Regions from separate parts of the Caecibacter sp. AF58-12pH5A genome, predicted to be linked through region 1. Evidence: a T-box and tRNA genes for the amino acid it is inferred to sense, from the RefSeq annotation. Region 1 holds a T-box; the other holds one or more tRNA genes.
What was found. The T-box of region 1 lies ahead of thrS (threonine--tRNA ligase). A T-box ahead of a tRNA ligase gene usually reads a tRNA of that ligase, here a tRNA-Thr.
Positions count from the first base shown of each region.

Region 2: it has a tRNA-Thr gene. The T-box ahead of thrS (threonine--tRNA ligase) is inferred to sense a tRNA for this amino acid. The anticodon was not compared.

Region 1 is NZ_JAQDBC010000001.1:162,809-167,614, reverse strand. Features, by position in the region: gene PGX44_RS00790 (acyl-CoA dehydrogenase) at 1-637, shown strand, start outside; gene PGX44_RS00785 (electron transfer flavoprotein subunit beta/FixA family protein) at 708-1,517, shown strand; gene PGX44_RS00780 (electron transfer flavoprotein subunit alpha/FixB family protein) at 1,539-2,546, shown strand; gene PGX44_RS00775 (helix-turn-helix domain-containing protein) at 2,630-2,878, opposite strand; T-box leader at 3,271-3,490, shown strand; gene thrS (threonine--tRNA ligase) at 3,527-4,806, shown strand, end outside.
Region 2 is NZ_JAQDBC010000027.1:15,225-20,030, reverse strand. Features, by position in the region: gene PGX44_RS10620 (aromatic amino acid transport family protein) at 1-1,050, shown strand, start outside; gene PGX44_RS10615 (DUF1847 domain-containing protein) at 1,213-1,812, shown strand; tRNA gene PGX44_RS10610 (tRNA-Thr) at 1,883-1,958, opposite strand; gene PGX44_RS10605 (cupin domain-containing protein) at 2,174-2,833, shown strand; gene PGX44_RS10600 (ferredoxin) at 2,908-3,093, shown strand; gene PGX44_RS10595 (dihydrolipoyl dehydrogenase family protein) at 3,269-4,780, opposite strand.

The sequences.
Region 1 (4,806 bases):
CTTTGCTATGACTGACAAAACCCAGGGCAACCACGGCATTAGTGCTTTCATCGTAGAAAAAGGCATGCCTGGCTTCACCTTTGGCAAAAAAGAAGACAAACTCGGTATTCACACGTCCCAGACGATGGAACTCGTTTTCCAGGACGTAAAGGTTCCTGCTGAAAACCTCCTCGGCCAGGAAGGCAAAGGCTTCAAGATTGCTATGATGACCTTGGATGGCGGCCGTATTGGCGTTGCTGCCCAGGCTCTCGGTATTGCTGAAGCAGCCCTCCAGGATGCCGTTGAATATTCCAAACAGCGTGTACAGTTCGGCAAACCGCTTTGCAAATTCCAGTCCATTTCCTTCAAATTGGCTGACATGAAGATGAAAGTCGAAGCTGCACGTTTCCTCGTATACAAAGCTGCCTGCAAGAAACACGAAGGCCAGCCGTTCACAGTAGATGCTGCTATTGCCAAGAGAGTTGCTTCTGACGTAGCTATGGAAATCGCTACGGAAGCCGTTCAGATCTTCGGTGGCTATGGCTACAGCGAAGAATACCCGGTAGCTCGTCATCTCCGCGATGCTAAGATCACGCAGATCTACGAAGGCACCAACGAAGTACAGCTCATGGTTACAGCAGGTGCACTTCTCCGCTAATTTATGGTATGCTATTGACGCAGACATTAGTTCTGCTGATATAAAATTATATTTAGGAGGCAACAGAAATATGGAAATATTGGTATGTGTCAAACAGGTTCCAGACACAGCAGAAGTTAAGATTGATCCCGTAAAACATACCGTCATTCGTGCCGGTGTACCGAACATCTTCAATCCGTTCGACCAGAACGCTTTGGAAGCTGCTCTTCAGTTAAAAGATAATCAGGGCGCAAAGGTTACCTTGCTTTCCATGGGGCCCCCGCAGGCAAAAGACGTTCTTCGCGAAGGTTTAGCTATGGGCGCTGATGAAGCATATCTCCTGACCGACCGTAAAGTCGGTGGTTCCGATACTCTTGCTACAGGCTACTGCATTGCACAGGCCATCAAGAAAGTAACTGAACTCAAAGGTATTGAAAAATTCGATATCATTCTTTGCGGCAAACAGGCTATCGATGGCGATACAGCTCAGGTTGGCCCGCAGATCGCTTGCGAACTCGGCATTCCGCAGATCACATACGCTGCTGATCTGAAAGTCGAAGGCGACACCGTTACTGTTAAACAGCAGAACGAAGAAGGCTATATCGTAACAGAAGCTAAATTCCCTGTTTTGATCACGGCTGTAAAAGAATTGAACGAACCACGCTTCCCGACCATCCGTGGTACGATGAAAGCAAAACGCCGCGAAATTCCTGAACTGTCTGCTGACGACGTAAAGGCTGATGAATCTAAGATCGGTTTGAGCGGTTCGCCGACAAAAGTTCGTAAGATTTTCACACCGCCTCAGAGAACTCAGGGTCTCGTAATTCCTGTCGAAGATGACAATTACCAGGCAGCAGTTGACACATTGATGGAAAAACTGACTGAACAGAAGATCATTTAATTCTAAGGAGGAAAAGTGAAAATGGATTTAGCAGAATACAAAGGCATATATGTAATTGCTGAACAATTCGAAGGCAAATTACGTAACGTATCTTTCGAACTGTTGGGCCAGGCTCGCGTTTTAGCTGACACCATCGGTGATGAAGTAGGTGCGATCCTCATTGGTCATAACGTAAAACCGTTGGCACAGGAACTGATTGCTCATGGCGCTCACAAAGTATACGTATATGATGACGAAAAACTCGAAAACTACAATACGACGGCATATGCAAAAGTTATTTGCGACTTCTTCAACGAAGTAAAACCGAACGTATTCCTCGTTGGCGCTACGAACATCGGCCGTGACCTCGGCCCGCGTGTTGCCAACTCCCTGCAGACTGGCCTTACGGCTGACTGCACAGGCCTCGCTGTTGACGACGACAACAAGACGATCGTTTGGACTCGTCCGGCTCTCGGCGGCAACATCATGGCTGAAATCATTTGCCCGGATAACCGTCCGCAGATGGGTACTGTTCGCCCGAACGTATTCAAAAAACCGGAAGCTGATCCGAGCGCAACTGGTGAAGTTATCGAAAAGACGGCTAACCTCACAGATGCTGACTTCATGACGAAATTCGTTGAACTCATCAAAATGGGCGGCGAAGGCGTTAAAATCGAAGAAGCTGACGTTATCGTTTCCGGCGGCCGTGGCATGAATGGTCCTGAACCGTTCACAGGCATGCTGAAAGACTTGGCTGATCTCCTCGGCGGTGCTGTTGGTGCTTCCCGTGCAGCTGTTGATGCTGGCTGGATCGACGCTCTCCATCAGGTAGGCCAGACAGGTAAAACTGTAGGTCCTAAGATCTACATTGCTTGCGGTATCTCCGGCGCTATCCAGCATCTCGCTGGCATGAGCGGTGCTGATTGCGTTATCGCTATCAACAAAGACGAAGATGCTCCGATCTTCAAAGTATGCGACTATGGTATCGTTGGCGACGCATTCAAAGTCGTTCCGATGCTCACAGAAGCTATCAAAAAAATCAAAGGCTAATTGATTCGTCAAGACGCTTAAAAGACCTGTCTCGTAAGAGACAGGTCTTTTTTTGGGCTCTTTGTATAGGCTAGCCCTTCCTGTTAACGAAGTTCCTTCCAATCCTTTACATAAGGGCCGGCCGGCTTTCTTTCGTCAACAAGGCCTACTAAATAATCAATGGACGTTTCATAGAAACGAGCCAAAATGGCCAGGCGGGCAATAGAAATTTTTCTCTTTCCTGATTCATACAGGCTGTATGCAACCTGTGTGCAATGCAGCATGTCTGCAATTTCCTGCTGGGAACGTCTGGCTTCATACCGTAATTCTCTCAGTCTGCCGTATTCTTGCATAGGTCATCTCTCCTGTCGGTGGTGCAAAACCTGAGATATCGTATATAAACTGCAGAGGTAGAAGCTTCCGCGTTTTATATCAATATTAAATATTTTTTCTACTATCATTATACCACGTTATATACCAAAATATAATGTTTCTTGAGAAAAAGGTAGTAATAATTACTAATTAATATAAATTACTAGTATAAAATCTCTAAAAGTAATTATGAAACAAGACAAATTGTTTTAAAAAATTAACCCCTTCCTTTCTAGGATGCTGTCATCCTCAGCAATAATAGAAGAGCAGACATATCTAAAAAAATAACCGGTGCATAACAAAATAATATTCATGTATTCAATCTTGACTTTTATGAAAAAGAGCCGTATACTGAACAAGTAAATTGAAGTTGATAAAGGCTTTGATAAGGACAAGATCATCGGTCACTTTATGCAGAGAGGGATACATATGCTGCGAGTATCCTATAGAGAAACGATGCATTACCACCTTGGAGCTGATCATTGGAACAAAGTACAGTGATACGGTCGTACCGTTACAGCGCTTGAGTACATGAAAGGCCTGGCCTTCCATGAACTAGGGTGGAACCACGTGAGTATGCTCTCGTCCCTTGCGGACGAGAGCTTTTTGTTTACAAAGGAGGATTTTTTATGGCAGAATTAATTTTGAAAGATGGCACAAAGAAATCATTTGCCGATGGTATTTCGTTGCAGGAAGCTGTGAAACAGCTGAGCAACAGCTTGGCGAAAAAAGTACTCGTCGCAAAGGTCAATGGGGAAGTAACGGATTTGCGCGAAACGATTATAGATGGTTCGACAGTTGAATTCCTGGGCGCTGATACACAGGAAGGCAAGGATACCTTACGCCATACGGCTGCCCATATTATGGCGCAGGCCATTCAGCACCTTTTCCCGGGCGTCAAATTTGCGATTGGCCCGTCCATTGAAAATGGCTTCTACTACGATATGGATACGGAACACCGCTTTACACAGGAAGATTTCGCAGCCATCGAAGCCGAAATGGCCAAAATCGTCAAGGAAAACCTGCCTCTCGAAAAAGAAGTGATCAGCCGCGACGCTGCTCTTGATATGTTCAAGAAAGCCGGCCAGGATTACAAGGTAGAACTGATTCAGGATCTGCCGGCAGACGTACAGATTTCCCTCTATCGCCAAGGCGACTTCGTTGACCTCTGTAGAGGGCCTCACGCAGCTTCTACAGGCGCTGTCAAGGCCTTTAAGCTGCAGACTGTTGCCGGTGCGTACTGGCGCGGTGATGAACACAACAAGATGCTCCAGCGTATTTATGGGACAGCTTTTGAAAAGAAATCGGAATTGGAAGACTATCTTCACATGCTTGAAGAAGCCGAAAAACGTGATCATCGTAAACTGGGCAAGCAGATGGATCTCTTCAGCTTCCACGAAGAAGGCCCGGGCTTCCCGTTCTTCCATGCTAAAGGCATGGTACTCCGTAAGACACTGCTGAAATTCTGGTATGAACTTCATTCGGAAGCCGAATACGATGAAATCAGCACACCGACGATCCTCAGCCGTCATCTGTGGGAACAGTCCGGCCACTGGGATCACTATCGTGACAACATGTATTTCACCACCATTGATGATGAACCGTATGCAATCAAACCGATGAACTGCCCAGGCGGTATCCTCGTATATAAGAGCAACGTCCACAGCTATCGTGATTTCCCCATGCGGATGGCAGAACTGGGCCTCGTTCATCGTCATGAATTGCACGGTGCCCTGCACGGTCTCTTCCGCGTCCGCTGCTTTACCCAGGATGACGCACACATCTTCATGCTGCCGAGCCAGATGAAATCGGAAATCCGCGGCGTTATGGATCTTTTCGATAAAGCCTACAAGGTATTCGGCCTGGACTATCACGTAGAACTGTCCACTCGTCCGGAAGACTCCATGGG
Region 2 (4,806 bases), on a different contig from region 1:
ATTTTTTCCGACATTTCCATGCTGTACGTTGCGGAAACAGCCTTGCGGACACAAGAGCCGTTGCAGCTTTCCGGCCTGGCTGAAAAGTACGTGGGGAGAATCGGTTCCTGGCTGATTTTTTTCTCCGTTGGCGCCACGTCCTTTTGCAGTCTCATTGCCTATACGGCAGGCTGTGGCCGGATTCTCAGCGAGTGTACGGGCCTTACGCCGGAGCTGGCCGGTATCCTCTTTGCTGCCGGTGCGACCGTTGTCGTCTGGGGCGGCCTGAAGGTGACCGGTGTAGCCGAAAAATTTCTCAGCCTGGGCATGATTGTCATGCTGCTGCTCTTGGCCGGGGCCTCTGTCGTATCAGCCCGCGTGCCTGTAGCAGATATTTTATATACCCACTGGGCCTATGCCGTCCCAGTTTTTAATATTGCCGTTTTTTGTTATGCCGTCCAATATATTGTGCCGGAGCTGGCCCGTGGCTTTACCCATGCGTCACAAAAACTGGTGCCGTCCCTCTTGACCGGCATGGGCATTTCCTTTCTCATCCTGGCCATCGTGCCCTTGTCTGTTTTCCTCATGCTGCCTGTAGCAGAGATTACGGAAGTAGCGTCTCTCTCGTGGGGACGGGCCTTGCAGCCGGATATTTTCTTTTTCCTGGTTAATGCCTTCACCTTTTGCGCGATGCTGACGTCCTTTTGGGCCATTTCGGAAAGCTTTTTGACCAATATGGTAGACCGCCTGCATCTGGCCTCTGAAGGGGCTGTAAAGGACCGGGCCCTGTGCCTGGCCGTCATCGTTATACCGCCTGTTTTTCTGGCGTCAGGCAATCTCGTAGGCTTTGTCAACGCCTTGTTTAGTGCCGGTACCTTTGGCGGTATTATCATGTCCATCCTGCCCGTGTTCATGCTGCGCCAGGCCCGGCGCCAGGGCAACCGGCAGCCCTGCTGGCAGTGTGGCCGTATTGCCAGCCTGCCTGTGCAGCTCCTGGTCGTCGCCCTCTTTAGCAGTGCCGGCATCTATGCCTTGTGCAGCCTGGCGGGACTGTTGCCGCCGGCGTGGTAATCGATGCGATAGCGAAGTCCGGACCGCGTGTGATGACGTGGTCCGGACTTCTTTTTTTCTAAATGAGAAGAAAAAGGATGCACGGGCACCGTATTTGTGGTACGATGGAATAAACATAACGCTATATACCATGCTGAAACCTGCCGGAGGAGGTGCCTCATTATGTTAGGAGATTGTGCGAATTGCAGCTGTGGCCATATATGTGCGACGAAAGGTGTGAGCTGTACGCCTGTCGACAAGGAAGCCGTCCTGAGCCAGTATTCACTTGAGGAACGGAAAATCATGGAAGCCGCTGCCTATGTCGAGGCGACGTATTATATGCAGTACACGCGCATTCAGGAAACAGCGGCCTTTGCCCAGCGTATGGGCTACAAAAAAATCGGCCTGGCCTTTTGTGTCGGCATAAGCCACGAAATGGAGCTCATTGCCAACTATTTCTCGAAGTTCTTCGACGTCTATTCCATTTGCTGCAAAAACTGCGGCATTGCCAAGGACGAGCTGGGCCTAGCCCGGGTCACGCCGGAAAATCCTATCGAAAGCATGTGCAACCCGAAAAACCAAGCCCATTTCCTGAACGAACAGGGCTGCGAGCTCTTCGTCTCTGCCGGGCTCTGCGTCGGCCATGATGCCATTTTCAATGCGTCCTGTAAGGGGCCGGTGACCAACCTGATCGCCAAGGACCGCGTCCTGGCACATAATCCCATGGGCGCCGTGTATTCAAACTACTGGCGCAATAAACTGGGACTGAACGAAGAGGACTAGAGCCTGTCGCGGCAGCCGGTGCAGACATAAAAAAAGAACTCCACTACTAAGTAGTGAAGTTCTTAGACTTTGGAGCCACTAATAGGATTTGAACCTACGACCCTCTCATTACGAATGAGATGCTCTGCCAGCTGAGCTATAGTGGCACGAAAAGTACTCTGCTAGTATAGCAAGATTGCCTGTGCTTGTCAATAAAAAAAGAAAAGAAATTTTGATCAATTGCAAGGAAATAAAAATCAAAAAGTCAAAAAATAATTTTCCTAACCGTTACTTTTACAACATACAAGGCGGTCAGGGCAGACTATAATCAAGGCATAAAGAAGAACGAACGGGCCGCAAGGCCCGGAAAGGCGTGATGATCATGAAAGGTAAAAGTGGCGTTGTCTTTTCCCTGACAGCTGAAAATGCGGCTGTACCGGGGTGCACCGTATCGAATGCCCTCTGGGAAAGCCAGGCAGGCAGTTTGATCTGTTTTTCTCTGGGTGCGGATACGGATATCAGTGCCGAAACGAGTCCCTTTCCCCGGCTGCTGTACGTCGATACAGGCTGTATGACCGTCTTCACGACGGCCGGAGAAGAATGGCACGTCAAGACGGGCCAGGCCCTGCTCGTACCGGCAGATGTGCCGACGGGCATGAAAGCTGCTGAGGATACAGTATATTTGGAAATCGTTCAAAAGGAGGATACACATATGAATAAAGTGATAAAAGCTGGTAACGTTTTTAAATTGGCCGATCTCGTTCCCTATCAGGATGGCCGCATTGTCAACATGGACGTCGTCAACAACGACCACTTGAAACTGGCCATCATGAGCTTTGCCGATGGCACAGGCCTTTCGGAACATGCTGCACCGGGTGAAGCCCTGGTCCTGGCCTTGGAAGGCAAAGGCATCATCGGTTATGAAGGCCAGGATCACCCCATTCAGGCTGGCGAAACCTTTAAATTCGATAAACTGGGCCGCCATTCCGTCAAAGCTGACGGGCCGTTCAAAATGGCCCTCTTCTTGACACTGGATGCCTAAGGGGTTATTACTATATGCAAGGTACCGGATTTCCGGTGACCATAAATATGTTGCTTTGAAAGGAGCGATTTATTATGAAATTCAAAGTTAATGATAGCTGTATCTCTTGCGGTATGTGCGCTGCTTCCTGTCCGGAAGTGTTCCACATGACAGACGCTGGCGTAGCAGAAGCCATTCCTGATGACGTAGCACCGGAATTGGAAGCTTCGGCACAGGATGCCATGAACAACTGTCCGGCTGGCGCTATTGAAGAAGCCTAAGGCCTAAGCACATAGGAAGTCCCGCCCTGGCACGATAAAAGTCCTGCCGGGGCGGGATTTTTACTTTTTGGCGGAGCCTCTTCTTACGAATGAGAGGCTCAGCTGGTACCGTATTACATAAAAAGAAGAGGACGCCTGCCAAAGCAGGGGCCTCTTCTTTTTTTAGCGTACAGGTCTATTTTTTCTCGAAGTAATACCGCGTCCACATGGTCACTTCCGAAAGGGATGGATGGGGCGTCATGGTTTCGCCAATCGTATAGACCGAGCGCGGGTCCAGTGTCCGCGTCAAGGGCTTTTGCCGCAAGGCACGGGCCGTCGGCGACGCGATTTCCTCATGCAGCGGCGTAATCGTATGGGTGCCGCAGGAAAGGAGGTTGATGAAGGGCTGGATGAGGATCGAGGCTTCCGGCCCGACGATGTGGGCGCCCAGGACGTGACGTGTCTTGCCGTCGACGACGAGCTTGATGAAGCCGTCGTCAGAGGCACCGGGTTCAAAGCCCAGGGCATAGCCCTTGACGGCTGTCGAGTAGTGATTGACTGCCGTTTCCGTCGTATAGCCCGCCTTTTGGGCCTGGATTTCCGTCAGGCCTACGTGGGCCGCTTCGGGGTACGTATAGGTCACGGCCGGTACCGTATCGTATTGGGCCCAGCGCCACTGGTCCGGGGCCATGCCGGAGAAGAGATTATGGGCAATGATTTCCGCTTCGTAATTGGCTTTGTGGCGGAACGGTGCCAGGCCGTTTACGTCGCCTAAGGCCCAGATTCCGTCAGCCGTCGTTTCGAGAAATTCATTGGTCAAGATATACCCGCGCTGGTCGGTCTGCACGTCTGTATTTTCCAGGTGCAGCAGCTCGGTCATGGGCTTGATGCCGGGGGCAACGAGGATTTCTTCAGCCCGTACTTCGGCAGAAAGGCCGTCTTCGCGGCTATGAATGGTCAGTACCTTTTCGTTGCCTTCCATACGGACGGAAATGGTGTCCTGGTTCAGGCGTACGTCTATGCCGCGGTTTTGGAACTGGCGCAGCATAAAGGCAGAAATATCGCCGTCTTCCTTGGGCAGGAGGCGTACGTTGTGCTGGACGATCGTCACGTGTGTACCGGCAGCGTTGAAGACATGGGCAAATTCGCAGCCAATAGGGCCGCCGCCGATGATGATCAGGCTCTTGTACGGTGCGTCCGGATAGGCCTTGCCAAAGAAGGTTTCGGACGTGACGTAGCCGCATTCGGCAAGGCCCGGCAGGTCGGGAATATGCGTACGGCCGCCAGTGCCGATGATAATCCGCTCGCCTGTGAGGACGGTCGTCGTGCCGTCGTCGAGGCTGATAGTCACTTCCTTTTTACCGGAAAAGGACGCTGTACCGTGATACGTATCCATCGTCGGGAAGCGGTCGTAGTAACCGCGGATAGCTTCGCTTTCATTGACCTTTTTCCAAAGCCGTTCTGACAGGAGCTTCCAGTCGAGGGTCACGTTTTCGGCGTTGACGCCAATACGGCGGGCTTCACGGATTTCGCAAATAGCATTCGCTGCCGTAACCAGCATCTTCGTCGGAATACAGCCGCGGTTCAGGCACGTGCCGCCAAAGCGCCCGCGTTCGATGAGGGCAACTGTTTTATTTTCACGCAAGGCAGCGTCGGCGACGATATTAGCGGCGCCAGTGCCGATGATGATGACATCATAGTGCTTCATGGGGATTCCTCCTTTGTAGGCGGATA